4 regions of the Shewanella aegiceratis genome follow, and region 4 is predicted to be linked to each of the others. Evidence: predicted binding sites of a transcription regulator. Region 4 holds the regulator's gene; each other region holds the start of a gene.

Region 1 (7,373 bases), 1.1 Mb from region 4:
AAAGATCTGCTGCAACAGATCACCGAGCAGCGCATCAAGATGGCTCGTCACGCCAACCCCTTAAGCGGTCTTCCTGGCAACATCCCCATACAGGAGGAGCTGCAGCGCCTGCGCCAACAGGGCCGCGCCTTCTATCTGGCCTACTTCGACCTATGCCACTTCAAGCCCTACAACGACATCTATGGCTTCTGCCGTGGCGATGAGGTGATCCAATCTTTGGCGCTACGCCTGCAGCAGCAACTGAGTAGCGAGCATTTTGTCGGCCATGTGGGCGGCGATGATTTTGTGGTGATAGGCACAAGCCAGGCGATCGTCGATGAGTGTCGCCGCCTACTGCTCAGCTTTAACCAAGACAGAGAAGCCTTCTATAGCCCGGACGACTGGCTGGCCCAGTGCGTGATGGCCGAAGACAGACAGGGCCAGAGGGTGGCTCACCCCTTGATCAGTTTGTGTGTCGGCCTGCTGCCCCCCGAGGTGACGCGCTTTTGCGACGAACAGGGGCTATCGGCCTATAGCGCGGCGGCAAAAAAACAGGCCAAAGCCGCATTGAATGGCTTTAGCCTGTTTACGCCCGCGCCCAACGACGCGGCAATTGCCATGTATCGGCCGCTCAAGTTCGCCTGAGAGGCCCAGCAGCCTTAGAGTTTGGGCTGCACCGTCTTCTTCAGCCAATCGCTCAGCATCTTAGACTCGTGTCTCAGGGGCTTGTCGTTCATCACGCCTGTGGTGTGCATGAAGCTCATGTCTCTGAGCTTCTCGTCACCGGCGATCACCACTTGGTCACCGTCGAGCACCTGGTAACTAAAGGTCATTTGCGGCGGATAGATATCTTTGATCACACGGATATCGTTAGGGGTCGCGCCAAAGGTGGGGCGCACATCACCGGCCAGATCCACATCTGTCACCACCAGCTCCAGCTTCTGATTCGGCTTAAGCGTCTTCTCGGCGGCCTTGTTGAGGTTCTTGGTCAGAGTGTCGAACACACGCAGCTCATAGCGAGACTGAATGTCGCTCACCGCCTTCACATCACGGTAGCTGTCGACATCCTGCCAGGTGATCTTAACCACCCCGGCCTCTGTGACTGGATTCTCTTTGGCTTCTTCGGCGGCAAGGTTAAGTGACACCAGTGCTCCCACCAAGAGTAGAGATTGAAACTTCATATTATGCCTCCTTAATCGCCCAAGCTTGGGACACCTACTGAGTCTAGCGACTGCATTGAGTGTACAAAAGCTAACCTGAATATAGGCTTAATGCAAAATCCTGGCGAATCTTTTCGCCATCATTTACTTATTGGACAAGCGCAATTAACCCTTTTCTCCCCAGCCCACAGTTTTTGGCAGCCTTTGTATCAATTTGCTTCGAGCCTGGGGTAGACTCACAGGGCAAGGGAATCAACTAAGGTAAATCATGCAAAATCGATCTTCTCTGCTGTTCGTCGTCATCCTCTTTTCGTTGCTGGCCGGCGCCCTCTATTGGATCACTTTAGAGGAGGAGACCCAGCAGGCCCCAGAAACCTGGTCGGCCTTCGTCTATGCCCATGGCTACAACTCGGGCCGCTACAAGAAAACCGACGACTTCGAGGATTACCAAAGCTGTAAGGCCTTCGCCACCGAGCAGGCCAAGGAGCTTGGCGATGTCTTATGGGAGTGTGGCCTCAGGTGTCGCTTCGATAACAGCCGTCAGGGCTTTCAGTGCGAGACCATGCAGAATCAGGAGTGAGTCAGCCGCCTTTCATCGCTCATCGAGCCAATTTTACTTGTTCGTTTTTTATTCAGCTTCTGTTCAAGCTATTGCCATTAACATAGGTATCAATGAAACGGCAGCAGCACTCGGGCCGCAGCAAACACAGCCCCAGATGCCGACAACAGATTGAATTTAAGACACCGACAGGAGCTATGACAATGAGCAAGCTAACCCACAAAAGATTCTCAGGTAGATTCGCCCTATTGGCCTCGCTAATCCTTGGTTTCGCCTTTATCTCAGGCGCCAACGCCAGTGAGCTTAGCGACAGCGAACGCGCCGCGGTAGAACAACACTTCCAGATTCTGGATCAGCAGCAAGAAGCGAGCGATAACCAGACGCTCGACGGCTTCCAGGCCGATCTCGACAGTCAGCTGGAACAGGCCGAAGAGGAGTTTATGGAAGGTGCCTGCGCCGAGCATGAACTAACCTTCGATAGCGATAGCCAGGTCTGCTACTAGAACAGGCTTAGTAAGGACTCGCTAGAAAGGAAATAACTGAAACAGCTGAGGGTAAGTCGCCTTCAGCTGTTTTTTCTTGGGCGAAAACTTCTTGCCCTGAGGCGTCGCCTGCCCAGAAGGCACAAAGGGCAGCTCCTCGCCGGTGCGATCTTCATAGATCTGCCCCGCGATCAGATCGTAATCCTCCACGAAGGGATAGGCATAGCCATCTTTCTCCGGCCAGGCCGGCAGCTCGGCCAAGGCATCCGGGTTAAGCAGTATTTGCTCGAACCACTCCTGCCCTAGGGAGATCAGAAAGGCGCGAAATTCGGCAAAGCCATATTCGCTGTCACACCCGGTCACTATGTAGGCGGCGCCCCACAGCGACCAGAGGTAAGATCGGCGCATCTGCTGCGAGAAGAACTTATCGAAGGCCGCCAAGTCTTGGTTGTCGAGTTCGTTCAGCTTCCCCTTAAGCTCTACCGCCAGGCTCTCCTGATCTTGCTCTGGCTTGCTGCGGGTGACTAACTGCCAAAATTCATTCTCGTTCATGCTCTTCTCATACCAAACGTGGTTTATGGTTAACGATTGCCTTCATATTTACTCCTGCCCTGCGTATCTTGACTCACTTGTACCAAACGACAGGCCAAACAGAGGCCACATCTTACCCTAAGCCAGCCCGGCTGGCAGCATGGCATTTGCAATTTAGCCAAAGCAATAGACATTTAGGTAAAGCATTAGACATATAAGCAAAGCGTTGGACTAAATCGCGCCATTTTTCTACACTGCGGGGCAAATCATTCACCCAAGAGCCAAGATGAACCGACCAAGTCCCAGCATACTGCTACTGATCGCCCTCTATATTGTTATCGCCATCCTCGCTGGCTGGCGCGCCCTGGACAGCCAGACCCTAGATCTCTTTACCCTGGGCGTGATCCCTGTGCTCATCGGCCTCATCGCCCGCACCAGCTGGGCAAGCCTGGTGCTGAAGATCTATATCGGCATACAGACCCTGGGCTTCACGGCACTGGGTGCCACGGCGGTGATCGCCTATCAGATCACCCCGGAGGACGTTAAGGTGGTGGTGCGCGGTCAGGAGCTGCCTATCTGGGCCATCGCCCTAGTTGTCACCGCACTGCTGAGTTTCCAGTGGTATATGGCCTTCTCTAAGGGGCTAAAACAGTATCTGCCGCAGGCGGCTCAAACCAGCGACGAGACCAAGGCTTAATCCCTCTATCGGGGAGGTTTACATCCCATCTCCTCCCCAGCCCTTATCTGACAGGCCTTCGTGCCAATTCAGTCAAATCCAGGCCGCTTTCCTCTGTCACAGGGTTAAATTTTTACTGAATTTGACTGAAAGCACCCTTTGAGCGCATAAAACCGCTTTCATTATAGGGATGCTTGTGGCATGTTAAGTCCAGCAATTGCAAGTATCTAATGTAATTGGTATTACTAAATCTACGGAAAGAAGAGACTATCCAAATGAATAAAACTGAACTTGTTGCAAAAATAGCGGAAAGCGCTGAACTCACTAAAGCTGAAGCTGCTCGCGCCTTAAAGTCTTTCGAAGAAACGGTAGCGGAAGCGATGAAGAACGGCGAAAAAATCTCTATTGTAGGTTTTGGTTCTTTCGAAACCACTAGCCGTGCAGCACGTACAGGCCGCAACCCACAGACGGGCAAAGAAATTCAGATCCCAGCGGCTGTAGTACCTAAGTTTAAAGCCGGTAAGACGCTAAAAGACAGCGTAAACTAAATCGGTATTTAATCCGTCGAAAAAACCTCCTCCATGGAGGTTTTTTTATGCACCCTCCTAGTGCATCCTCTGCCTCATTTTTAACCAATTCGTTGCCTACTTCTGATGCAAATAATATAAATACTTGAAAAATAACAGATAAATATTTGGCACGCTCTTCGCTATAGCTTGTACGCGGCCTGACAATACTCATAACAACAGGCAGGGCCGCTCCCATAGACCAATAAGAAGGAATGAGTATGAAACAAGCATTGCGAACCCTAAGCCTACTCGCGGGCACCTTGATGGTTGCCCTACCGGCCAGCGCTAGCGTCACGGGCAACATAGGCGCAACCTCCAACTACTTGTGGCGCGGTGCCACACAGACGGGAGACGCGCCCGCGGTTCAAGGCGGCATAGACTTCGAACACGACAGCGGTCTCTACCTCGGAACCTGGGCGTCTAATGTGGATTTCGGCGACGACACCAGTTACGAGATCGACTTCTACGGCGGCTATGCCGGCAGCATAGGGGAAGACTTTGGTTATGACATCAGCTACCTCTACTACGCCTACCCAGACAGCGATTCGAGCATAGACTTCGGTGAAGTCACCCTGGCCCTGAGCTGGAAGTGGTTCAGCATCGGCTATTCAAAGGTGGTCAATGCCGGCAGCGACGTGGCATCGGATCCTTTCGATGAGAAAGATCTCAGCTATATCAACGCAGGCGTCAGCTTCCCACTGTCGGAGACACTGTCTATCTCGGCCCACTATGGCTACTCCAGTGGTGATGTCGTCAACGCCTGGTTCGATACCGACAACTATGCCGACTACTCTTTGTCTCTGGATAAGGAAACCGACTTCGGTACCATCTCCTTCCTGGTCAGCGATACCGACCTCGAGGGTGACGATCCTAAAGTGGTCGTTGGCTACAGCTATAGTTTCGATTTGTGATCTAAATTTAAATGAGTTGCCACTAAATTAGCTGGCAACTCACTATTACTCTAAAAATATTTCAATTAAAAACAATCAATTAAAAACACTTCACCCGTCTATTCGCTCGCATTTTGTCTAAATCAACGACAAATACAATAGTGTTAACTCGATCAAACAAAAATCGAAAATCCCCTGCTATTTTTCTCATTAGCGCTCGCTAATGTGCTCACACCTTAGGACGCTAAACTAGCTAACGCTTTGACTCAGTTAACTTTATGTTAAAGCGGCTCAGTGCTAAGCGGCACCAAATGAGTGCACAAGCACTTTATTTGACGAGGATTTCACTATGGCTCAGTTACTCGATGTTATTCCGAACGATGCTGAAATCGAAGCGATCACAGCCCCCAAAAACCCTAAGGCGGCCTGTGAGCTGCAACACAGACGCGAAGTCAAACGTCGCCTGGAAGAGTTACTCGAAGAGGCGGCACTCAAACGCGCCATGGGGGGAGATTTCTACTAACCCCAGACTCCTTTGCCTCCTTCGCGCGACCACTGCATGGGGCCAGGCTCCATGCAGACGTTTGCTCTCGACCTTGAGCATAAGCCTTGAGTACATCAAGGATATAGCACTCAAATTCAGGACTCAAAGATTCCCCTTCTACCCAGGTTAAATTGGTGTAAGATTAAATTCAGCACATAACTTATTGATAGTCATAATTCTTCCAAGCGGTTTGTCTGCAAGAGGTCACCATGACGCTGAGTAAATCCTTACGCCTTCTCGCCCCGCTACTCCTGCTGCTTAGCGGCTGTCAGGGCGCCGAACCTCCCCAGGCCCTGGGCACACTGGAACGCGACCGGGTACTGCTGCGCGCCACCACCTCAGAGATCATCACGGCACTGCCCAAACGCGAGGGCAGCCAGGTCACCGAAGGCGAGTTGCTGCTACAGTTCGACACCCGCAAGCAAACCGCTCGTGTCGCCAACGCCCAGGCTCAGTGGCAGAAGGCCCAGGCCTATCTCCTTAGGCTCACCAATGGCGAGCGCCCCGAAGATATCGCCAGTGCCCAGGCTAATCTGGAGCGCGCCACCGCCGCCATGGTGCAGGCGGAGAAGACCTACAGGCGCATCGATAAGCTCAAGGGGCAGAATCTGGTGAGTCAGCAGGATCTGGATCAGGCCGTTGCCAGCCGGGATCAAACCATAGCCGAACACAACGCTGCCAATGAGGCCCTGAGCAAGCTGATTGTCGGCGTGCGCCAGGAAGATATTCAGCAGGCCCAGGCCGCCCTCGATGCCGCCGCGGCCGAGCTGGATCTGGCGCGGCAATTGCTGGATGACCTCAGCATCACGGCGACCCGCAGCGGACGCCTCGACAGCCTGCCCTTTAACCTGGGGGAGCGGGTGCCCGCCAACGCCGTGGTGGTGGCAATTCAGGCCGACAAGGCCGCCTATGCCAGGGTCTATATTCCCGCCCCCGCCATGGCCAAACTCACCATAGGAATGCAGCTAAAAGTCCATGTCGACGGTCAGGAGCGGCCCTTCAGCGGCACACTGCGCTGGCTCAGCAAGGAGCCGGCCTTCACCCCCTATTACGCCTTGAATCAGCAGGACAGGTCTCGCCTCGTCTATTTGGCGGAGTTCGATCTCGACGACTCGGCCCAGAGCCTGCCCACGGGGCTCCCCGCCCAGGTGGAGCTGCCCTGATGCAGCCAAATGCGGATCTGGCCATAGATGCCCGCGGCGTCGATAAGCAGTTTGGCGATCTCTTGGCGGTGGCCGAGCTGGATCTGCAGGTGCAGAAGGGTCACATCTACGGCTTTCTTGGTCCCAATGGCTGCGGTAAGTCCACCACAATACGTATGCTCACCGGCCTTCTGACCCCTACCCGGGGCGAGATCTCCGTGCTCGGCATGGCTATCCCCCAGCAGGCCGAGGCGCTCAGGCGGCGCATCGGCTACATGACCCAGAAGTTCTCTCTCTACGAAGACCTGAGCGTCAGGGAGAATCTGCAATTTATCGCCGACATATATGGTCTGGGTGCCAGAGAAAGCAAACGCAAGATAGATGAGCTGATCGATACCTATCATCTCGACGCCCAGCGCCAGCAGCTAGCGGGCACCCTCAGCGGCGGGCAGAAGCAGCGCCTGGGGCTGGCCTGCGCCTGTATCAACGAGCCCGAGTTGCTGTTTCTCGATGAGCCCACCTCGGCGGTGGATCCCCAGAATCGGCGCGACTTCTGGGAGCAGCTATTCGATCTCTCCGACCGCGGCACCAGCATACTGGTCACCACCCACTACATGGACGAGGCGCAGCGCTGCCACCAGTTGGCGATCATGGAAAGCGGCCACATTCGTGCCAAGGGCAATCCTCAGGCCCTACTCGAGGCGATGCCGCTGCATGTCATAGAGATAGCCGGCCACAGACTGCGCCAGCTAAAGTCACACCTGAGCCAGTTCGGCGAGATCCCCTCCGCCGCCCAACTCGGCGACCGTCTGCGGGTTCTTGTCGATAAGCAGATAGCAGA
Region 2 (7,373 bases), 1.4 Mb from region 4:
AACGGTATTAGTCTTCTAACCAAGAGCGGTTGTAGTCTTTACTCATGCAACCTTGTACATGTTGGGTTAGCTGCAGTGGGGCGAAGGTGTCGACCATCACTGCGTATTCATAGGTCTCTTTCTTGCCGACCGAGGCCTCGGTGCGGCCAGGTTGTGGTCCGTGTGGTACCCCTTTCTGGTGCAGCGTCATGTAGCCGACCTCGATGCCGGTTCGGCTCATGAAGTCGCCGTCGACATAGTAGAGCACTTCGTCGCTGTCGATATTGTTGTGGTAGTAAGGCGCCGGGATCGACTGGGGATGGAAGTCGTACGGGCGCGGCACAAAGTTACAGATAACGAAGTTGTGGGCGGTAAACACCAGATGATCCGACGGCGGCAGGTGGATCTGACCCACCTTAGGGGCGTAATCCTGAATGTTGAAAGCCCAAGGGTAGACACAGCCGTCCCAGCCCACGAGATCGAAGGGATGCCATTCAAGCTGTGTCAGCTGATACTTGTCACCAAATTTACACACCAAGGGGAAGGCGCCTTTCTCTACTACGGCTTCTTGTAGGCTAGGAACTCGGATGTCGCGCTCACAATAGGGAGCGGACTCCAAAAGCTGTCCGTACTCGTTTCTAAAATGCTTAGGTACTTCAACCATTGAGAAGGCTTCGATAACAAACAGGCGAACCTGTTGGTAGTCGTCAAACTTAAGCTGGTAGGTGGTGCCGCGCGGGATAACCAGGTAGTCCCACTTTTTCACCTCGAGCACACCATATTCGCTATAGAGCTTGCCCTGGCCCTCGTGGACGAAGATCACCTCATCGGCGTAGGCGTTGCGGTAAAACTCTTCGGTGTCTTGAGTGACCTTGGCGCTGTACATGGCCACGTCGTTATTAAAGAAGATCTTGTTGCGCGCCGAGTAGAAGTTACCCTCGCGGTCGGCCTGCTTAGCGTCCAACTTATAGTTCTGAATCAAGGTGTCTTGCCAGGTTTGGCCGTGATTGACCTCGAACGGGCTCACCTCTAATGCCTTGGTCGGCATGTTGTGGTGATACTTGTTGGAGTAGATATTGGAGAAGCCATGGGTGGAGAAGAGTTCTTCCCGGTAGAGTTCACCATTCGCTTTCTTGAAGGTGATGTGGCGTTTATGGGGGATCTCCCCCTGTCTTACATAAAATGGCATGGCTTCTTTCCTTGGGTGCTTTAGCGGGCACACTTATGTTTATGTGATCTAAGTAACAATTTAGTTGCTGGCATGAACAAAAAAAAGAATAATAAATAGCTTAACTCAATCTAAATTTTAGATGGTTGTCTTTTGTTTACGCCGAGGATGTGAGATGAAGATCGATGTGGAAGCCTTTAGAGTGTTGTCGATTCTGGTAGAAGAGGGCAGTTTCGCCAAGGCTGCCGAGCGATTGCACAAGGCGCAGTCGGCGGTGAGCTATCAGGTAAAGAAGCTGGAACAGCACCTGGGTGTAAAGCTTTTTTGTCGGGATCAGTATCGCGCCGAATTAACCCCAGAGGGTAAGGTGATCCTTGCCGAAGGCAAACGCTTGCTGCAATACCTTGGCAACATTGAACATTTAGCCAGCCGTTTCAGCGAAGGCTGGGAGCCTAAACTCGAACTTGTGGTGGATGGCTCACTGCCCATGGAGCCTATCATGCGGGCGCTGAAGCGGGTGTCTGAGCATAAGATCCCTACCAAGATCCAGCTCAACATGGAGTTTCTCGGTGGGGTACAACACAGGTTCGAGCGGGATAATGCCGATCTCATGTTGGTGAAAGACTATCGCACCGGGCCTAACTATCGGCCGCAGCCTCTGCCTGACATCAACAGCATACTGGTGGTGAGTCGCTCTCACCCCTTAGCCAAGGCCAAGGAGCTCAGCCTGTTTGAGTTGCTGCAGCATGTGGAGCTGACCATCGAAGATTCCTCCCCCGGCAAGATCCACAGCGATGAGCTGCAATTTGGCGGCGATAAGGTGTTTTACCTGTCAGGCTTTATCATGAAGAAGAATGCCCTGCTGATGGGACTGGGCTTTGGCTGGATGCCTGACTTTCTGATCAAAGAGGAGCTGGCCAGCGGTGAGTTACAGGAACTGGATTTTCTCGGTGGCAGTCGTTACAGCTTTACCCCTCAGTTGGTATCGACCATGGAGCGCCCCTTAGGTCGCGCCGGCCGGCTCTTTACCAGCCTGATCCTGGAAGAGTTTAACCTTTACCAAGCCCAGGCCAGTCGTTAAAGCCGATATTTTTAGATCAAAAAAGCGAGCCGTTAAGCTCGCTTTTCTATATGGCTAGTCTTAATTGAAAGCTAGTCGCTAATAATAGCTAGTCGTTAATAATGTCTAGGATACGACGTGTCTTGTCGTGCAGCTTAATAAAGGTGCCATCGACATCTATGGTGATGTTGCCGTCACGGTCGATAGGCACATGGATCTTGCCGCGATCATAATAGTCATCAGACAGGTAATCGCCCTTGTGCAGTTTCTTCTGCCAGCCCGGTGGTAGCGGCTCGCCGCGGGCCACCTTCTTCTGCAATCCTGGTGGCAGGCTCTTTTCGTTATGGGCCTTGGCACCATGTTCATGCTTATCGTTTTTAGCCAGGGTTAGCGGTGAAAAACCGATAGACAGTCCCAGTAGGATAAGGCTAACGCCTGTGGTGTATTTCTTCATCTGAATTCTCCAGCGCAATCATTGCGTTCTCAGCTAGCATATGGTCTCGCCCTGTTAATGTCCAGCCAGTCAGGACCTTAGCCATGTTCAGCTTGTATTCAGCATCTTCTCATTAACCTGGAGTTAAGTCATTGATAAAGCGCCGGGCGCACCAGGCTATTAGCCTCCTAGATAAGCTGTGGTACGGAGTATGCAAATTCTCTAGGTAAGGGGCTTAGCGAATGTCTTCTTTTTAAGACTCAGCAAGCTTTTTATGAGATGTGAAGTCAGGTAAACGCCTAGAAAGTAAGGCGAAAGGCGTTAGGGCAATGGGGGCCGCTAAGGGCAACCAGTCCTTGGGACTAAGGAGTGCGATATGAAAAGTGTAATATCTTTGCAGATAGCAAATCTCTACTCTCAATATGCCACGCAGTTTGCCCGTGGCGATCAGGCCAGCAGTCAGCTGACGATGCAGGGCTTTGTCGAGCAGCTTGCTCAGCAGGGACTGTTACTCGATACCCTCAACTGGCAGGAGTGGTACCAAAATGCTCATCTGGTCGATAAGCCAGATTATATCCGCGAGGCGAGCTTTTATCAGTGCCGCTTACTGTTAACCGCCATGAGCCGCTTGGAGCGCTTCAGCCGAGGCGTATTGGAAAATATGCGCAGGCAAGGGGTGTTGCTGGCGATTCTGGAGCGGCTCAACGTATTGACTCATAAGAGCTGCGGGCGCGACCTCTTCGCGCTGGCCTAACTCTTTGTGCTGACCTTGCTTTTTGTTGGTTTGCCACCCTTTATTGGGCTAAGGCGCCTTAGCGCCCAAGTCATCATTGGTGGGGAATAAGCACTATTGGCGGGAAATAGCGCTAATGGTGGCAAATAGCCGCATATTAGCGGCTGTAACGCCAATCGCGCAACTTGGCGTCAAGCCAGGCGGCGCTGCGGGTCATCTGTTTCTGGCTCTTCTTTAGCCAGCCTCTGGCCCAGTGGTACTCCAGGCTTAATACGGCAAGTCCTATGGGGAGCAGTAACCAGGCCGGGCCAGGCAAGATAACCAGCGCCAACCCGAGTAGACAAAGTGCGCCGCCGATGACGGTGATCAAGGTTTTTCTCAGCATAAATACCTCATTTGACCTTCTCTCCTATACTTGTTTTGCATCATCTTGTTTATCCATGCCAGTGAAAATGTGTAACAAAAGGACATCTATGGTGCGATGGAGTGCGGCGAAACAGTGATTCGGGGGAAGGGTATTGATGAGACTAAGCGGCTTTAACTTAAGCATAAAAAGAGCTAATAGGCAGTCCTTGCTCTCTACGTCGCTATTGCCAGCACCGCTAATGCCAGTAAAGCTATGGCCAGCAAGGCTACGACGCTTCCATTTACTGCTTGTCTCCATCTTCATTTCTACCTTGTTGTGTGTTGCTTCAGCCCCGAAGGCCGAGACACTCAAGCTTTCCTCTTTAAATTGGCCACCCTATTCGGGGCCGACGCTGAAGGATGGCGGCGCCTGTGTGGTGGTGGCCAGAGCCGCACTTGCCGCTATGGGTCATGAGCTTCAGGTGGACTATTTCCCCTGGAGCCGCACTGTGCGAGTGGTGACCCGTGATGACTCCGGCTATCAGGGCTATTTCCCCGAGTATCATCACCCAACCGATAAATTCATCTTCTCCGACTCCATGGGACAGAGTCCCCTGGGGATCTTGGAGCAGAGCCAGCACCCCATTACCTGGTCGCGGGTGCAGGACCTCAATGCCTACACCTTGGGCGTGGTCAGAGACTATGTGAACACCCAGGCGCTCGATGAGATGATTGCCATCGGCGCCCAACCGGTAGAGCTGGTGAGCTCAGATGAACACAATATCCGCAAGGTCGCCACAGGAAGGGTTCAGGGCGCCGTCATGGATCTCTATGTTTATCAGTTTCTCATCGAGCAGCCACACCTGAGCGAACTCAAGACTAGGCTGCAATTTAATAAGCAGTTACTGGAGTCGAAACAGCTCTATATCGCCTTTAGAAACACCCCAGAGGGGCGCAGGTGGCGAGAGATCTATAACGCTGGCCTGGCCCGTATCCAAGTCGAGCAGCTCCTCGAAGATTACCTGCAAAGCCTCTAGTTCGTCGTACGGTAGTAATCCTGATTCGCTTCTGCTGTCGAGGTTCGCGAACTCCCCTCCAGCCCCTAAATCAAGCCTTTAAGGTTTTTAAGCCTTTGCCGTGATCGTCTGCCCTATAGGGGTCAGGCTCAGCAGTGCCAGTTTTAGATGCTGAATACCAAAAGGGATCCCTATGATGGTGATGAAACAGGCCAGCGCGTGGGTGATATGACCGATGGCAAGCCAGATCCCGAAGAGCAGGAACCAGATGATGTTACCTACCATGCCGAGCGGGCCTGTGCCGATATCATCGACCCCTTGCAGCGCGCGGCGATTAACGTTTTGCTGACCAAAGGGCCAGAAGGCCATCTCACCGATAACGAAACAGGCACGGCCGAAGGGGATGCCTATGATGCTGATAAAACAGAGTAGGCCAGCCAGCCACCAGGCCAGCCCCATCACGAAGCCGCCTAAAATAAACCATGCAATATTAAAGATTAAGCGCAGTAGTGCCATGAAGAGCTCCTTGTTGCAGTGCTTTTATTGTTGTTAAGGCATTGGCCTTAAATTAGATCTACTTCGGAATAAGCGAAAAGCATGCCATATTATATCTGTATGTTTTTATTGGTTATTGTGCTGGTGTGATTCTGGGGTTATTGACATAATATGCCAAAAGTCGGTCAAATTACGCATTTGCCGTTAAAGGGTGTACACTCTGGCGCGTCATTTCATTCAGGCCCGATAACATGAAGCTTAGCCACACGCCCGTAGAGGCTGTCTGCCTTGGGGAGCACAAGGTCTATGTGAAGCGCGACGATCTGCTGCATCCCGAGTTTTCCGGTAATAAGGCGCGTAAGTTCGCCTATTTTCTCGAGAACGACTTTCCCACTGTTAGGCAACTGATTGGCTATGGCTCGCCCCAGGCCAACTCCCTCTATTCGCTTTCGGCCCTGGCTAAGCTCAAGGGGTGGCAGCTGGATTTCTACGTGGACCATCTCCCCGGTTATCTGACGGAGCATCCCTGCGGCAACTACCTGGCCGCGTTAAATAACGGCGCTAACATAATAGATCTCTCAAGAAAGACGGATCGAGATGGATTGGATAGCGAAGCCTATATCAGGCAAAGGGTGTTAACGGGCAGTGATGAGCAGCTGTTTGTGCCAGAAGGCGGGCGCTGTGCCTTTGCCGAGCCAGGTGTGGCCCAGCTCGCCCGCGAGATAGCCAGCTGGAAAAACGCGCAGCCACTTAACGAGTTAGTGGTGTTCCTGCCATCCGGCACAGGTACCACGGCGCTCTATTTGCAAAAACAGTTCCTAGCTATAGATCCCTGCATCAGCGTCATGACCTGCGCCGTGGTGGGGGGCGATGAGTATCTTAAGAAGCAATTTTTAGAACTTGAGCAAGACGAAGCGCTGCATCCTCAGATTATCCCGGCTGCCAAGCGCTACCACTTTGGTAAGCTGTACCCTGAGTTTTACCAGATGTGGCATGAACTCGAGTCGACGGGGATAGCGTTTGAGTTGCTCTACGATCCTCTTGGCTGGCTCTGCCTTAAGCAGCTGTGGCAACAGGGGTTAGCTGCGCCCGTGCTCTATCTGCACCAAGGGGGCTTGCTGGGTAATCAATCTATGCTGCCTAGGTATAGGCGTAAGTTTGGTGAGCTAGAGAGATAAATGCCATTTGGCCAGGTCGGTACCTGTGAAAGGGGTACAACCTGAGCCAAATGTTACCTGCTGAGTCGTTGACGAATGGGGTCAATCCTACTTGTTGCCTGGGCAACCTTCGATACGTGTGAGAGGAGGTGTATCGAATAGCGTGGGGGTTATTTATTGCTTGAGAGCAACCATTTCATAAATTGCAGGGCGTCGGTACGCTTAGCAAAAGTTTGTTTGTTTTTTCCTAGGCTATCGGTAAATGCGATAGAGGATTTGTTGACTGAAATTGAGTCCACCGGGAAGTTTACCGTGATCTCATGACCGTTAACTTTGTACGACATAGGCCATACTCCTTATTACTATAACTGCCTTGTGGCAGTAAAAATTTAACAAATAATAGATCCTTAGCTGTTGCGAAAGATGAATTAAATCCTTTCTGAGACTACCCAGCCTAATTTAAATAATCAAGTGATCTGCCTCGCTAAAGCCGTTGCTTGGGCCCTAAACGGGGGCTTTTCACCGGATTGGACACAGTAAATCATCAATAAATGACAATAGTGTGACGAGATAACTGCGAGTTGTTGAAGCGATGACTATGCGATGATTTAGAGTCTAGCGATGCAAAACTTGAAGGCAGAAAACTTAAAGCAGGGTACTGCAGAAGGAACGCATTATAATCTCGGCGGCGTACTTGTCAATATTTAATCAATTCTGTCGATTTGACCAGGCCCATGGCGATGAAAAGGCCCGTTCCTGCTTCGCTTTCTACTGTGCAATTTAGGAATAAATGCTAATATTTCTAGGCGCTTGTTAACAATTAAGGGGACTGGGATGCGCTTTGTTGTTTGGCAGTTTATGTTGGTGATGAGTTTTTTTGTTGGCAGTGCCTGGAGCGCGGCGCCAAATAGTCTGGTGGGGGCCTTAAGTGATGCCGCCGCCGACAGTGGTCAGAGCCAATTTGTGCGCTCGGTTGAGCACTTCGAT
Region 3 (7,373 bases), 2.1 Mb from region 4:
AGCCATAACAAACTTAGTCATATCAAACCTCTACAAATTCTGATTGACGTAAGAGAGCATCTGGTCGACGGCCGAGATCACCTTAGAGTTCATCTCGTAGATCCGCTGACTCTCGATCAGGTTTACCAGCTCCTCGGTCACGTTAACGTTAGAAGTTTCCAGTGCGCCCTGACGAATGGCGCCCATGCCATCCAGAGAGGCGGTGCCCTGAATAGGCGTGCCGCTGGCACCGGTTTCCAGATAGAGGTTCTGCCCCATGGGATCCAAGCCGCTCGGATTGATAAAGTCTGACATGCTCAGCTGACCGACCACCTGGTTTTCCGCCGCGCCAGGGGTCTTCACCGAGACCTCCCCTTCTGCAGACACGGTAATGCTAGTCGCATCATCCGGGATGGTGATCGCCGGTTGCAGCACATAGCCAGAACCTGGGGTCACTATCTGCCCGGTATCATCTAAGGTAAATTGACCATTTCGGGTATAGGCGGTTGTGCCGTCAGGCAGCTGCACCTCGAAGAAACCCGGGCCTTCGATCATCAGATCCAGTGAGTTGTCAGTGGTAAGCATATTACCCTGGGTGAACATCTTCTGGGTCGCCACCACCTTAGTCCCCGCGCCTATGTTAAGGCCGTTGGGTAGCTTAGTATTAGAGGCGCTGATACCACCCGCCTGATTGACGGTTTGATAGAGCAGGTCTTCGAAAACGGCCCGGCTCTTCTTGTATCCAACTGTGCTCGCGTTCGCCACATTGTTGGAGATCACCGAGATATCTGTTTGCTGGGCATCTAAGCCAGTCTTACTAATCCATAACGCCGGATGCATAATCTATCTCCTAACTAATGCGCATTAATGACGAAGAGGCTTGATCCATCTCTTCGGCGGTTTTCATCATCTTGACCTGCATCTCAAACTGGCGCTGCAGATCGATTAAAGAGACCATCTCGTCGACGGCGTTGACATTGCTGCCTTCAATGGCGCCACTCTCCACCGCAACATTGGGATCGGCCGGGGCATTAACGCCAGACAATTGACGGAACAGACCATCCTCGCCACGCATCAGGTTTTGATTACCAGGGTTAACCAACTTGATACGGCCGACCTCCTCGATCACCTCAGCGGTTGAGCCGAGCGGTCTGACCGAGATGGTGCCATCCTGGGCAATCTCGACCTTTTCGATAGGAAGGGGTAACACGATGGGACCGGCATCGCCCATCACTGGGTTGCCTCTGTCGTTACGCAGCAGGCCTGAAGTATCGAAACTCAGGCTGCCAGAGCGGGTGTAGGCCTCACCGCCATCGACGGCCTGCACGGCTATCCAGCCGTCACCTTTCACCGCGATGTCGAGATCTCGTCCCGTGGTCTTTATCGGACCGGCGGCAAAGTTGGCCGACGGGTTCTCTGTCATCGAAAACACCCGTGTCGGCAACCCTTCGCCAAAGGCCTGCATAGATCTGGCCTGTTCCAGATCCGACTTAAAGCCGTCGGTATTGGCATTGGCAAGGTTGTTGGCACGCACTGCCAGCGAATTCATATTCTGCTTGGCGCCACTCATGGCGACATAGAGTAATTTATCCACTTGCTGCTCCGTCAATGTTTCAACTAAAACTGTCTAATAACAGAACAAAGCAAACATCATGCCAAGCAATGGATTTGGTTAAGCAGGTGAAATCAAGCAGATAGAAATGAAGCTAAGGAAGGAAAGGAGAAGCGGCAAGAGAAGCGGAAATGTGTTGCCGCCTGGGCAACACATTTCACTCGTCCCAATAAGCGGCAGCTTAACGGATCTGCAGTACCGTCTGCTGCAGGGTGTTGTTCACTTCCAAGGTACGCGAGTTCGCCTGGAAGTTACGCTGGGCCGAGATAAGATCCACTAGCTCAGTGGTCAGGTCGACGTTTGACTGCTCCAGCGCCGATGAGCGAATGCTACCAAAGGTGCCGCTATTGGCCTCACCCGCCAGTGCCGGACCCGAGTCCAGGCTCTCCTTCCAGGAGGTATTACCCACCTGAGTCAGGCCCTGCTCATTGGAGAAGCGCGCCAGGGCGACACGCGCCAGAGGCACGGTAGAGCCGTTACTGTAGCTGGCGTTAATCAAGCCATCGGCGCCCACTTCCACGTTAGTCAGACGACCCACTGTGGTACCGTCCTGGCTTAGCTCGGTCACCTCGAATGGCGAGGCGTATTGCGTCGGACTATTAAAGTTCAGCGTAAGCGTCTGGCTACCATCTGTACCTGGGCCCAAGACATTTGCGCCGCCAACACCGAGCGTCTCTGTGGTGATCACCGCAGGATCGCTGCCGGTATAGGCTCCTGTGTCGTTGAAGGATAAAACCGAGCCCTTCCAGCCGCTGGCGTTAACCGCTGTGCCGGTCGAGTCAGCAACGCCGTCACCCGTAGTATCACGACCATAGGTGCCCGCTGCGCCCGCCAAATCCACCTGCTTGCCGTCAACCGCATAGAAGGCCACCCAGTTACTGGTGCCAGTGTAGGCCGCCTCGGGTGGACGCACGAAATAGGTGGTCAGAATATGTGGCTCACCCAGTGAGTCGTACATGGTGACCGACGTCGAGTTGTTGTAGGTATCGGGGTCGTTCGGATTAAAGTTTGCCGGATCCAGCGTGCCCTCACCCGCGTTGAGGTTCATCTGAATACCGATATTGTCTGTCTTCTGTGGACTACCGGCAGTGTCAGGGATCTTCACCGGCTGAGTAGTTGTCAGACTCACAGAGGTGGAATTACCATCTTTGTCCACCGGGAAGGTCTGCAGGTAGTTACCGGCAGAGTTCACCAGGTAACTGTCGGCATCGACCTTAAAGGCGCCGGCGCGGGTGTAGGAGAGATCCTGCGAGCCCACTTCTGATGAGGTTACGAAGAAACCGCCGCCATTGATCGCCATATCCAGCGCGTTGCTGGTAAATTGCAGACTGCCCTGCTGGAATTGCTGCGCCACCTGAGCCGTAGTAACACCACCACCGACAGTGGTCTTGCTGTTGGCAAAGATAGAGCTGGCATACACGTCGGCGAACTCGGCGCGCGACTCTTTAAAGCCTGTGGTGTTAACGTTGGCGATGTTATTCGCCGTGGTATTGAGATCTTTTTGCGCCGCTGCGATACCACTCAATGCAATGTTAAATGACATAAATCACCTCACTAAAAATTTGTTATCTGTTCTGGACCTTACAGCCCTAACGCTCTGCTTTGTCTAGGTTTCAGACACGGCCAGAACATCACCGAGTTTGATACCGCCTATGCCTCTCAAGTTGAGAATTGCGCCGGTACTTGCCGTCCCCAGCGAAACACTCGTCACGTGAGCGTAGGTCGATACGGCTAAATCTTCACTCTTACCATCTACCTTGCCCGATGCCTTAATGGAATAGTTACCACTGGCAACGGGTTCCCCATCCTTATCCAGTCCATCCCAGGAGACATCTATATTGCCGCCGTCGCTACCATCGACGGTGAAGGTCTTCACCAGCTGCCCCTTCTCATCTTCGATTCGCACGGTTATCGACTCGATAGGCTCAGGGGTACTGATCACCCCTTTGAGCACGGGATCTTCCGCCGAAATATGCCCAGTATCCGATGGGATCAATACCTTCTGCCCCACCAGACCTGACGCCTGCAGCGCCTGGCTCGAGGTCATCACGGTATTGAGGTTGACTATCTCCTCGTTAAGCTTAGTGATGCCATCCACGGTGGAGAAAGACGCCATCTGGGCGATCATCTGATCGTTGTCCACCGGCTTAAAAGGATCCTGCATCGACAGCTGCTGACTGAGCAGGGAGAAGAAATCCTCCTGGGTCAGCTCCTGACTCTTGGCCTCAGGGATCGAGGACTCCTCTTGCAGGCGCATGCTGTCGAGAAACGGATTTCCCGTAGTCTGGGTGGTTGCCTGACTGCTCGACGCCTGAGGCGTCACCGACTTGGCGCTCTGGGTCGAACTGGTTTGCGCAACCTGAGTATTTAACGGATTAACTAGGCTCACGACTTACCCCCTAGGAATTGCCAATGCGTAAGGTTTGCTGAAGCATAGATTTTGCCGCATCGGCAACCTGTACGTTCATCTGGTAGGAACGAGAGGCCGAGATCATGTTGGCCATCTCCTCCATCACATTGACATTCGGCTTATAAATAAACCCATCGGCATCCGCTAACGGATGATCGGGTGAATACTCTTTCTGTAACGGCTTATCGCTCTCGACAATACCGGCCACCTTGACCGCCTGGCTGGTATTCTGCTGATGACTGGCCTTGGCCAGCTCGGCCTCGAAAACCGGATGGCGGGCGCGATAGGTCTTATCCACACTGCTGGAAACTGAATCGGCATTAGCGATATTACTGGCAGTGGTATTTAGCCTGACCGACTGGGCCGACATGCCAGAGCCTGCCACATTGAAGATATTAAAAAGGCTCATAATTACGTTCCTTTAAGGGCTTTTTTCAGGCCGGAAAACTTACCGTCAAGAAAACCTAACGACATCTGATACTCGAGCGCATTCTGCATAAACTCTGACTGCTCCTGCTGAATATCCACCGTATTGCCATCACCAGTATCGGGCTGATTTGGCACCCGATAGCTAATGTGCTGCTGGGAAAGCGCCGCTAAATCGAAGTGTTTTTCGTTGCTACGGCTCATCGCCAGCCCGCTTTGGGCCGTGCGCGCCGCCTGCAGCGCCTTATCAAAATCCAGGTCTTTCGCCTTGTAATGGGGCGTATCGGCATTGGCGATATTTGACGAGATCACCTCGGCACGCGCCGAACGTATCCCCAAGGTATACTGATGTATCCCCAATGCCTTATCGAAACTAATCGCCATAAAATTGCCTCCACACACGAATGCCATAAACAAAGCAATACTTGTGCCAATAAAATCCGTTATGGGTAACTTGCTAAGGCAAAGCAGATATAGAAATGGCAGGCATAAAAAATGCCAGCGATTGCTGGCATTTAAAACTTGATTGCGAACTCAGAGGGTTAGCCCCTTCAAGAGCTTAGTCTGTGACCTTAGGTCCGCTTCTGGTAATAGATCCCTGGGTTACACCTCACCATATCAAACTCGTCGGTCAGACCGGCAATCGACTCCGAGGCCCCCAGAAACAGTATCCCTTTAGGATTAAGGGCGGCAGCAAATTGCCGCAATATCTTGGCCTTTGCCTCTGGGGCAAAATAGATCAGCACGTTGCGGCAGAAGATGATGTCAAACTTGCCCAGCAAGGTGTAACTCTCGAGCAGGTTGTGCGCCCTGAAATTCACCAAACGCTTGACGTTAGCCTTCACCACCATGGAGCCAGTCCCCGTGGGTTCAAAAAACTGACGTTTACGCTCCTCGGACAGACCGCGCCCCAAGGCGAGGTTGTCATATTCGGCCGCCTTACAGCGCTCTAACATGGAGGGGGAGAGATCAGTAGCCAGAATCGTCGCACTGCCGGGCAAGGCGCCAGGCTTGCGCTGCTGATATTCCAAGATGGTCATGGCTAGCGAATAGGGTTCCTGCCCCGACGAACAGGCGGCCGACCAGATCTTCAGCGGCCGTCCCAGGCGGGCGTACTCGGGTAACAGGTTATTGCCTAACAACTCGAAGGGATAGCGATCGCGAAACCACAAGGTTTCATTGGTGGTCATGGCGTCGATCACCTCGGCACGAAGTTGCCGCTCGGTGGGCTTCATCGAATGTTTAACCACTTCAGATAATGAGGGAAGGTTATATTTCCCCATCAGAGGCGCGAGTCGACTACGAACCAAATATTGCTTATTGTCGCCCAACACAATTCCGCTGTGTTGTTCCAGAAATAATTTAAATTGGTTGTACTCGGCTTCGGCAAGTGATTTATTCGGCACCTTGATATCCCAATATCAAAAAAGAAAACAGGCTACAACATACACTATAGCAAGCGTTACAGAGGTCAGCGTTATACATTAGCTAACTCACTGATACAAGCCTAAACTTACCAAATTTAGGCTCAGGCCCAACTTAGTACAAATTACAAACTAAGATGCTTATTCACCGCCGCCGCTAATTCATCAGGATTAAATTTGGCGATAAAGTCATTAGCGCCCACCTTCTCCACCATGGCCTGGTTAAATACGCCACTGAGCGAGGTATGCAGCACCACCTTAATGTCTTTCAATTTAGGATTGTCGCGGATCTCTGCCGTCAGGGTATAGCCGTCCATCTCAGGCATTTCGATATCGGAAATGATCAGCGGGATCTCATGGGCCACGTTATCCATCTCGGCGGCGACGCTCACCAGCTTATCTAAGGCCTCGCGGCCATCTTTGGCGGTATCTATCTGAAGGCTCAGAGATTCCAGTGCGCGAATGATCTGCTTACGCGCCACGGCCGAATCGTCGATCACCATGATGTGATAGTGACGGTCTCTGTCTATGGTCAACTGCTCGTCGACTTCCTGACTGATCTGAGTCTTCACCGGCGAGATCTCATCGAGGATCTTCTCGACATCGAGGATCTCCACCAGCTCACCCTCAATCTCAGTCACGGCGGTCAGGTAGGAGTAGCGCCCGGCGCCTTGCGGCGGCGGCATGATCGCTTCCCAGTTCATGTTGATGATACGCTCGACCGACTTAACCAAGAAGCCCTGCACACTGCGGTTGTACTCGGAGATGATGATGAAGCAACCTTCGGTATCTTCTATCGGTCTGCCGCCGGTGGCCGCGCTGAGATCGATCACCGAAATGGTCTGGCCGCGAATATGGGCCACCCCCCTCACATAGGGATTGAGCTTAGGCAGGCCTGTCAGTGGCGGGCACTGCAGCACCTCTTTCACCTTAAATACGTTAATGCCAAACCTTTGCCGCCCGTTTAACTTAAACAGCAATAGCTCTAAGCGGTTTTGTCCTACAAGTTGGGTGCGTTTGTTAACTGATTCAAGAATACTCGACATAATGCCTTTGCCCTGTTGTCGGGTGAATGCGAAGCCGTTCCCATGGTAAATATGAGTATAGGCATACTAATTGCTTTATCTAGTTATATGACAACCAGACCTTTACTTTGTCAAATTTATGACACTCATTTCTCACAAAAAATGGCAAAGCCTTGGCTCTTAAAACGAAGTATAGGTGTAATCTGGCTAATCAAGCTAGTCAATTCATTATGAAAGTAAATTTTGCATATTTTCTGTTTTTGCTACTCATCTCTCTGCCCTTAAAGGCGGCAGAGACCGCCAGCGTTCCCTCTGTATCGACCATAGCGCGATTAGCTACAGAGGCAGTACAGGAAAAAATGGTCTTCCCCCAAGATGCCAAGGTCATCATTACCCCCCAAAGTCTGGACACCCGGCTAAATTCCCCCGCCTGTTTAGGCGAGCCCAAGGCGGAAATTGCCAGCGATCGCGCCATCAGTAAAAACAACACGGTCAAG
Region 4 (7,373 bases):
ACTGATCCTCGCCTGCACCGGCAAGGTGATCGTCATGGGCATGGGCAAGTCCGGCCACATAGGCAACAAGATCTCGGCCACCCTGGCCAGCACAGGCACCCCAGCCTTCTTCGTCCATCCCGGCGAGGCCAGCCATGGCGACCTGGGCGTGCTTAGCGAGAACGATATCGTGCTCGCCATCTCCAACTCGGGTGAGGCCAGCGAAATTTTAACCCTGATGCCTGTTATCAAGCGTATGGGATTGCCTGTCATCGCGGTGACGGGCAAACCCGAATCCAACATGGCCAAGCATTCTGTGGTCCATCTGTGTATCGAGGTACCGGAAGAGGCCTGCCCGCTCGGGCTTGCGCCGACTTCGAGCACCACGGCGACGCTCGTCATGGGCGATGCCCTGGCGGTGGCCCTGCTGCAGGCCAGAGGCTTCACCAAAGATGATTTTGCCCTCTCCCACCCCGGCGGTAGCCTGGGACGCAAGCTGCTGCTCAAGGTGAGCGACGTGATGCACAAGGGTGATGACTTGCCTCTGGTGGCCGAAGATATCTGTATCACTGAGGCCCTGTATGAGATCTCCAAGAAGGGGCTGGGCATGACTGGCGTAGTCAACAGCCAGGGCCTGCTGGTCGGCATCTTCACCGACGGCGATCTGCGCCGGGTGATCGACGCCGAGATCAACCTGCGCAAGACCTCCATCTCAGAGGTGATGACCCATGGCTGCGTCACCGTCAGCGAAGGCATCTTAGCCGCCCAGGCCCTCAAGGTGATGGACGAGAAAGAGATCAACGGCCTGATCGTCACCGACGAGCAGCAGAAGCCGATTGGTGCACTCAACATGCTGGACATGGTCAAGGCGGGGGTGATCTAACATGGCACATCAAGGTTTTTATGGCCCGATAACCGACGTAGTCTGGCAGAAGGCTAAACAGATCAAACTGTTAATCTGCGACGTCGACGGCGTCTTCTCCGACGGTCTGGTCTATATGAGCAACTCGGGCGACGAACTCAAGACCTTCCATACCCGCGACGGCTATGGCGTACGCTCGCTACTAACCAGCGATATTCCGGTGGCCATCATCACTGGGCGTAAGTCGCAGATAGTGGAAGATCGCATGACGGCCCTGGGTATCACCCACATCTACCAGGGCGTCGACAACAAGCTCGAGCCTTATCAGGAGCTGCTTAACCACTATAAAGTGACGCCTGAGGAAGTCGCCTATATCGGCGATGACATGGTGGATCTGCCCGTAATGGAGAAGGTGGGCCTGTCTGTGTGCGTGGCCGACGGTCATCCCTTTGTGCGCCAACACGCCGACATGGTTACCCATATCAAGGGCGGCCACGGCGCGCTGCGTGAACTGACGGATCTCATCCTGCTCAGCCAGGATAAGTTTGCCTCAGCCCACGGAATGAGCATATGAACAGAGTCACGCTGGCGATCATCGCCTTCTTCGGCACAGCACTGATCCTCTATTGGCAGGTTCAGTCGAAAAAGGGCAGCGAAGATCTGGCCCTGGATAATGTCGATCGTCCCGACTACATAGTTCGGGATCTCAAGAGCGTGCAATACAATGATGAGGGTGGCATCAACAGCCGGGTATCGGCCAGTCACATGGAGCACTACGCCGAGCGCAACCAGACCTACTTTACCCAGCCCATCTATCTGGTCTACCCCGACAACGGCGATGCCCAGTGGCGCCTGAGATCCACCAAGGGCACATTGGACAAAAATAGCGGACGGGTCACCCTGGAAAATAATGTTATCATTGATGCCATTAGCCCAGAGGAACCGATTCAGACCATAGAGACCACCTATCTGGAGCTGGATCTCAATACTATGATTATGACATCCGACAGAAGCATTCGGATCACAGGGCGTGATTTCCTCATCACGGGGGAAGGCCTATATGCCGATCTCAACGCCCAAAATATAAAACTGACGAGTCAGGTAGAAGGAACATATGAAACTAAATAGCCTTATTCTTGCGGGCCTGCTGCCCCTGGTCAGTATTGGCGCCCATGCCAAGGTAAACGACCTGCTGCAAGAGGTTAAGATCTCTGCCGCCAGCCAGGAAGCCGACATTAAGAACAACCAGATCATCTTCCACGGTCCGGTCGAGGTCACCCAAGGCTCAATCAAGATATTGGCCAGTGAACTACGCGCCTTCAGCAAAGAGAAGAACAGCGGCAAGATACTGATCGCCACCGGCAACCCGGCCACTTACTCTCAGGTGATGGAAGATGGCCGTCCCGCCTCGGCCAGCGCCAAGGAGATACGTTACGAGCTTTCCAGCCGCACCCTGACACTGATCGGCGACGCCACCCTGGAACAGGAAGGCAGCCAGGTCACGGGTTCGCAGATCCGCTACAACATAGAGCAGCAACAGCTGATCGCCGAGAGCACAGGCAAAGACAGAGTGATCACCATCATTCAGCCTGAAAACTATCAGGAACAGATCCAGCCAGAGCAGAAGCCCGAGAAGAAACCAGAACAGGAAAAACAATGACAGACCTGATCTTGAAGGCGGAGAACCTCGCCAAGAGCTATAAGAGTCGTGCCGTTGTCCAAGACGTGAGCCTCACGGTCAAGACCGGGCAGATCGTCGGCCTGCTGGGGCCAAACGGCGCCGGCAAGACCACCACCTTTTACATGGTCGTCGGCCTGGTACAGAGCGACAAGGGCCGCATCTTTATCGACGATGACGACCTGACGCTAGACCCCATGCACCTGCGCGCCCGCAAAGGCATAGGCTACCTGCCCCAGGAAGCCAGCATCTTCCGTAAGCTCTCGGTGCGAGACAACATCATGGCCGTGCTCCAGACCCGCAGCGATCTTAATAACGATGGCCGCGAAGAGGAGCTGGAACACCTGCTGGAAGAGTTTCACATCACCCATATCCGTGACAGCCACGGCATGGCGCTCTCGGGCGGTGAACGTCGCCGGGTGGAGATCGCCAGGGCGCTTGCTGCCAACCCTAAGTTTATTCTTCTCGACGAGCCGTTCGCCGGTGTCGATCCTATCTCGGTCATCGACATCAAGAAGATCATCGAGCAGCTTAAGAATCGCGGCCTGGGGGTGTTGATCACCGACCATAACGTGCGCGAAACATTAGACGTCTGCGAGAAAGCCTATATCGTCAGCCATGGTAATCTGATCGCCGAGGGCACACCCGCCGAAATCTTAGACAACCAGCAAGTACGAGCAGTGTACTTAGGTGAACAATTCAAGCTATAGTTAATCTTATAATGGGGCCACAGAGGAAATACCATGCGTTAATTGTGGCCTTAGGCACTATCCGATATATTTGTCCGGCACATATAGCCAGAGCTTTCTCATTTTATAATTAGAAACAAGGGAATAGCAGTACGATGAAAGCGTCACTTCAGCTCAAAATGGGTCAGCATCTCACCATGACGCCCCAGCTACAACAGGCCATACGTCTGTTGCAGTTGTCGTCATTAGAGTTGCAGCAGGAGATCCAGCAGGCATTAGAATCCAACCCGCTACTGGAGTTGGATGAAGAGCAGGAGAGCGCCAGCATCGAGCTGCAAGACGATAGCGTCAGCGACAGCTTCGACAACAAGTACGACGACAAGATAGAGCTGGATTCGAGCCAGGATAACTCAGGGGTCGAGACCTCAGACGCCCTGACTCAAGACTCAATGCCAGACGAGCTGCCGGTGGATACCACCTGGGATGAGGTCTACACTGCCTCGCCAAACTCAAGCTCGGGCGCCATGCGCGACGACGACATGCCTTTTCAGGGCGAGACCAGCGAAGGTCTGTATGAACACCTGGAATGGCAGAAGAACCTGACCCCTTTTTCCGATAACGACCTGGCCATCGCCACCGCCATCATCGACGCCATCGACGAGCGCGGTTACCTGACCCAGACCTGCGAAGATATTCTCGAGGCCATGGGCGACCCAGAGATCGAACTAGACGAGGTCGAGGCGGTGCTCAAACGGGTACAACACTTCGACCCTATTGGTGTGGCGGCCCGCGACCTCAGCGAATGTCTGACGATTCAGCTAGCCCAATACAGCGACGACACGCCGCACATCGCCAACGCCCGCATGCTGATCAAGGAGCACCTGGATCTCATCGCCGGACGCGACTTCCGTCTGCTGATGCGCAAAACCAAGCTCAAGGAAGATGAGCTGAGGGATGCCATAGCCCTGATCCAGACCCTGAATCCCCGTCCCGGCCTCGCCATCACCGCCAGCCGCGACGAGTACGTGATCCCGGATGTGACCGTCACCAAGAAGAAGGGACGCTGGGTAGTCGAGCTCAACCCAGACAGCATGCCCAAGATCAACGTCAACCAACAGTATGCCGCCATGGCCCGCAGCACTAAGAGTCAGGCGGATGGCCAGTTTATTCGCGGTCACCTGCAGGAAGCCAAATGGTTCCTCAAGAGCCTGGAGAGTCGCAACGAGACCCTGCTCAAGGTGACCAACTGTATCGTCGACTTCCAGCAAGGTTTCTTCGAATTTGGCGAAGAGGCGATGAAGCCCATGGTACTTAACGACATCGCCGAGGCGGTGGAGATGCATGAATCCACCATCTCGCGTGTGACCACGCAAAAATATATGCATACCCCGAGAGGGATCTTCGAGCTTAAATACTTCTTCTCCAGTCACGTCGGTACCGACGATGGCGGAGAGTGCTCTTCAACAGCAATACGTGCCTTCATTAAGAAGCTGGTTGCTGCGGAAAACCAGAAAAAGCCATTGAGCGACAGCAAGATGGCTCAACTCTTGGCCGAACAGGGTATTAAGGTGGCTAGACGCACCATTGCCAAGTATCGCGAGGCAATGCTTATACCGCCCTCGAATCAGCGCAAGAGCTTATAAAACAAACCTGGAAACTGGAGGACTATCTTTATGCAAATAAACCTGACTGGGCACCATATCGAGATCACCCAATCTCTACGAAGCTACATCGAAGAGAAATTCACAAAGCTTGAACGTCATTTCGATCAGATCAATAATGTGCACGTTGTATTAAATGTCGAAAAGTTGCAACAGAAGGTTGAGGCAAAGTTACATCTCCGTGGCGGAGAAGTGTTCGCAACATCCGAACATGCGGACATGTATGCCGCGATAGACTCCCTGATTGACAAACTCGATCGTCAGGTCATTAAACACAAAGAGAAGCTTACTAAACATTAACGATGGAACTGAGTACCATCCTGCGGCCGGAGTGCACCACCTGCGCCACTCCGGGCAGTAAGAAAAAGGTACTGGAGCTTATCAGCGACTTAGCCGCTGTCCAGTACCCCACCCTCTCCTCTCAAGAAATATTTGAAAGCCTTCTGGCTCGAGAGAAAATGGGCAGCACAGGTATAGGCAATGGTATCGCGATTCCTCACGGACGGCTGACTAACATAGATCAACCCGTGGCCGTACTGGTGAAATGTGCTGAACCAATCGCATTCGATGCCATTGACAATCAGCCCGTCGATATCCTTTTTGCGTTATTGGTGCCCGCAGATCAATGCGAGCAACATCTTAGCACCCTGGCCGCTATGGCCGAGAAGCTCAATGATAAGGCGATCATGAAGCAGCTAAGAAAGACACAAGATGAATCCGAACTCTATCAGGTGATCACCCAATGAAATTGGTTTTGGTATCCGGACGCTCAGGATCGGGAAAATCCGTCGCACTCAGGGTCCTAGAAGATCTAGGCTACTACTGTGTCGACAATCTGCCCTTGCAGATGATGGAGTCCCTGCTGGAGCAGCTCAAGGGACGCAGCGATCTCGTGGCCATCAGCGTCGATGTGCGCAACATGCCCAGCGAAGAGATCCAGCTGGAAAAACAGCTGGCCAAGCTCCCCAAAGATACCGAAATCTTAAGTTTCTTCCTGAACTCCAGCGACAATGTGCTGCTCAAGCGCTATAGCGAGACCCGCAGACTACACCCGCTGTCACGCTCTAAGGTCTCCCTCAAGGAGGCAATTCAGCTCGAGGGCAAGTTGCTCGACCCCATCGCCAAACTCGTGGATCACTATATCGACACCTCTAACCTCAACATCTATGAGTTGAGCGACAAGGTGCGCGAGATCCTGCTGGGCACGGTCGACAAGGAGCTGGTGATCAACTTCGAGTCCTTCGGCTTTAAATATGGCATGCCGACCGAAGCCGACTTCATGTTCGACGTGCGCTTCCTGCCCAATCCCCATTGGGAACCTGAGCTAAGGCCTCTGACCGGCCTGGATGAGCCAGTGCAGCAGTTTCTGAGTCAGCAGCCACTGGTCAACAAGTTCATCTGGCAGATCGAAAACCTGCTGGAAACCTGGTTGCCTCACCTGGAGCGCAACAACCGCAGCTACCTCACCATCGCCATCGGCTGCACCGGCGGCCAACACAGATCTGTCTATGTGACCGACCAGCTCGCCAAGCTGTTCAACAAGGGCAAGCATAAGGTTCAGGCGCGCCACAGAGAACTAAAGCATGACTAAGTTGGCTCGCGAGCTGACCATCTGCAACAAGTTGGGCCTGCACGCCAGAGCGGCGACCAAGCTGGCGGTGCTCGCCGCTAAGTTTGACGCCGAGGTCACCCTGATCCAGGGCGATAAACAGGCCTCCGCCGCCAGTGTACTCGGCCTCCTGATGCTCGAAACCGGCATGGGTAAAACCATCACCATCACCAGCGAAGGCAAAGATGCCCAGGCGGCCTTAGATGCCATCAGCGCCCTTATTGACGCCAAATTCGATGAGGCCGTATAATCGGCTCGCTTTGCGGTGCCCGCTTAATTTCGTCCTATACTTATCATAGACTTACAAGCCTACCACCCAAGCCGTTCAATCAACTGCCAAAGGAGGAGCTATGCCGATCGAAGTGTTAGATAGTGAAACCACAGATCAACGCCTTAATCAGCTCACTCAAGCCTTAGGCAGCGGCATGTTTGTCCATGTGCGCAGCATGCTGCACGACATGGCCGCCTCTGATATCGCCTTTATCCTGGAATCTTCGCCGCCGCGCACCCGTCAGGTGCTCTGGCAGCTAATCGATCAACAGCACACGGGGGAGATCCTCGACGAGCTGGGCGAAGAACTCAAAGATACCCTGATCACCCAGATGAGCCCCGAGCGCGTCGCCAAGGCAGCCGAAGGCATGGACACGGACGATCTGGCCTACATACTGCGTAGTCTGCCCGACAGCGTCTTCAATCAGGTGTTGCAGTCGATGACGGCGCAAGACAGAGCCAGGGTGGAGCAAGCCCTTTCCTACCCGGAAGACACTGCCGGCAGTATCATGAACACGGATACTGTCACCGTGCGCCCCGATGTCACCATAGACGTGATCCTGCGTTACCTGAGGATCCGCGGCGAGCTGCCCGATGCCACCGATACCCTCTATGTGGTGGATAA

The links. The regulator sigma-54, encoded in region 4, starts transcription at its own class of promoters, with help from an activator protein. The targets are predictions, from matches to a motif close to GTTGGCACGNNNNTNGNNT.
Region 1: the regulator sigma-54 is predicted to act here: its motif matches at 4,081-4,099, upstream of K0H80_RS02170 (TorF family putative porin).
Region 2: the regulator sigma-54 is predicted to act here: its motif matches at 5,321-5,339, upstream of K0H80_RS10950 (YccF domain-containing protein).
Region 3: the regulator sigma-54 is predicted to act here: its motif matches at 1,621-1,639, upstream of flgF (flagellar basal-body rod protein FlgF).

The regions. Positions count from the first base shown of each region.
Region 1 is NZ_CP080416.1:471,891-479,263, reverse strand. It holds gene K0H80_RS02205 (bifunctional diguanylate cyclase/phosphodiesterase) at 1-624, shown strand, start outside; gene K0H80_RS02200 (DUF3016 domain-containing protein) at 639-1,160, opposite strand; gene K0H80_RS02195 (hypothetical protein) at 1,408-1,719, shown strand; gene K0H80_RS02190 (hypothetical protein) at 1,902-2,201, shown strand; gene K0H80_RS02185 (DUF4240 domain-containing protein) at 2,223-2,732, opposite strand; gene K0H80_RS02180 (hypothetical protein) at 2,998-3,408, shown strand; gene K0H80_RS02175 (HU family DNA-binding protein) at 3,663-3,935, shown strand; gene K0H80_RS02170 (TorF family putative porin) at 4,175-4,867, shown strand; gene K0H80_RS02165 (hypothetical protein) at 5,196-5,369, shown strand; gene K0H80_RS02160 (HlyD family secretion protein) at 5,600-6,553, shown strand; gene K0H80_RS02155 (ABC transporter ATP-binding protein) at 6,553-7,373, shown strand, end outside.
Region 2 is NZ_CP080416.1:2,448,703-2,456,075, reverse strand. It holds gene K0H80_RS10980 (homogentisate 1,2-dioxygenase) at 8-1,168, opposite strand; gene K0H80_RS10975 (LysR family transcriptional regulator) at 1,323-2,228, shown strand; gene K0H80_RS10970 (hypothetical protein) at 2,317-2,661, opposite strand; gene K0H80_RS10965 (DUF6508 domain-containing protein) at 3,017-3,394, shown strand; gene K0H80_RS10960 (PGPGW domain-containing protein) at 3,531-3,758, opposite strand; gene K0H80_RS10955 (substrate-binding periplasmic protein) at 3,979-4,755, shown strand; gene K0H80_RS10950 (YccF domain-containing protein) at 4,843-5,250, opposite strand; gene K0H80_RS10945 (1-aminocyclopropane-1-carboxylate deaminase/D-cysteine desulfhydrase) at 5,481-6,407, shown strand; gene K0H80_RS10940 (hypothetical protein) at 6,557-6,730, opposite strand; gene K0H80_RS10935 (mechanosensitive ion channel family protein) at 7,221-7,373, shown strand, end outside.
Region 3 is NZ_CP080416.1:1,502,299-1,509,671, reverse strand. It holds gene flgH (flagellar basal body L-ring protein FlgH) at 1-6, opposite strand, end outside; gene flgG (flagellar basal-body rod protein FlgG) at 31-819, opposite strand; gene flgF (flagellar basal-body rod protein FlgF) at 830-1,573, opposite strand; gene flgE (flagellar hook protein FlgE) at 1,773-3,134, opposite strand; gene flgD (flagellar hook assembly protein FlgD) at 3,198-3,980, opposite strand; gene flgC (flagellar basal body rod protein FlgC) at 3,991-4,410, opposite strand; gene flgB (flagellar basal body rod protein FlgB) at 4,413-4,811, opposite strand; gene K0H80_RS06685 (CheR family methyltransferase) at 5,000-5,839, opposite strand; gene K0H80_RS06680 (chemotaxis protein CheV) at 5,977-6,897, opposite strand; gene flgA (flagellar basal body P-ring formation chaperone FlgA) at 7,107-7,373, shown strand, end outside.
Region 4 is NZ_CP080416.1:3,883,540-3,890,912, forward strand. It holds gene K0H80_RS16855 (KpsF/GutQ family sugar-phosphate isomerase) at 1-862, shown strand, start outside; gene kdsC (3-deoxy-manno-octulosonate-8-phosphatase KdsC) at 864-1,415, shown strand; gene lptC (LPS export ABC transporter periplasmic protein LptC) at 1,412-1,969, shown strand; gene lptA (lipopolysaccharide transport periplasmic protein LptA) at 1,956-2,501, shown strand; gene lptB (LPS export ABC transporter ATP-binding protein) at 2,498-3,229, shown strand; gene K0H80_RS16880 (RNA polymerase factor sigma-54) at 3,364-4,851, shown strand; gene hpf (ribosome hibernation promoting factor) at 4,882-5,169, shown strand; gene ptsN (PTS IIA-like nitrogen regulatory protein PtsN) at 5,172-5,615, shown strand; gene rapZ (RNase adapter RapZ) at 5,612-6,460, shown strand; gene K0H80_RS16900 (HPr family phosphocarrier protein) at 6,453-6,728, shown strand; gene mgtE (magnesium transporter) at 6,829-7,373, shown strand, end outside.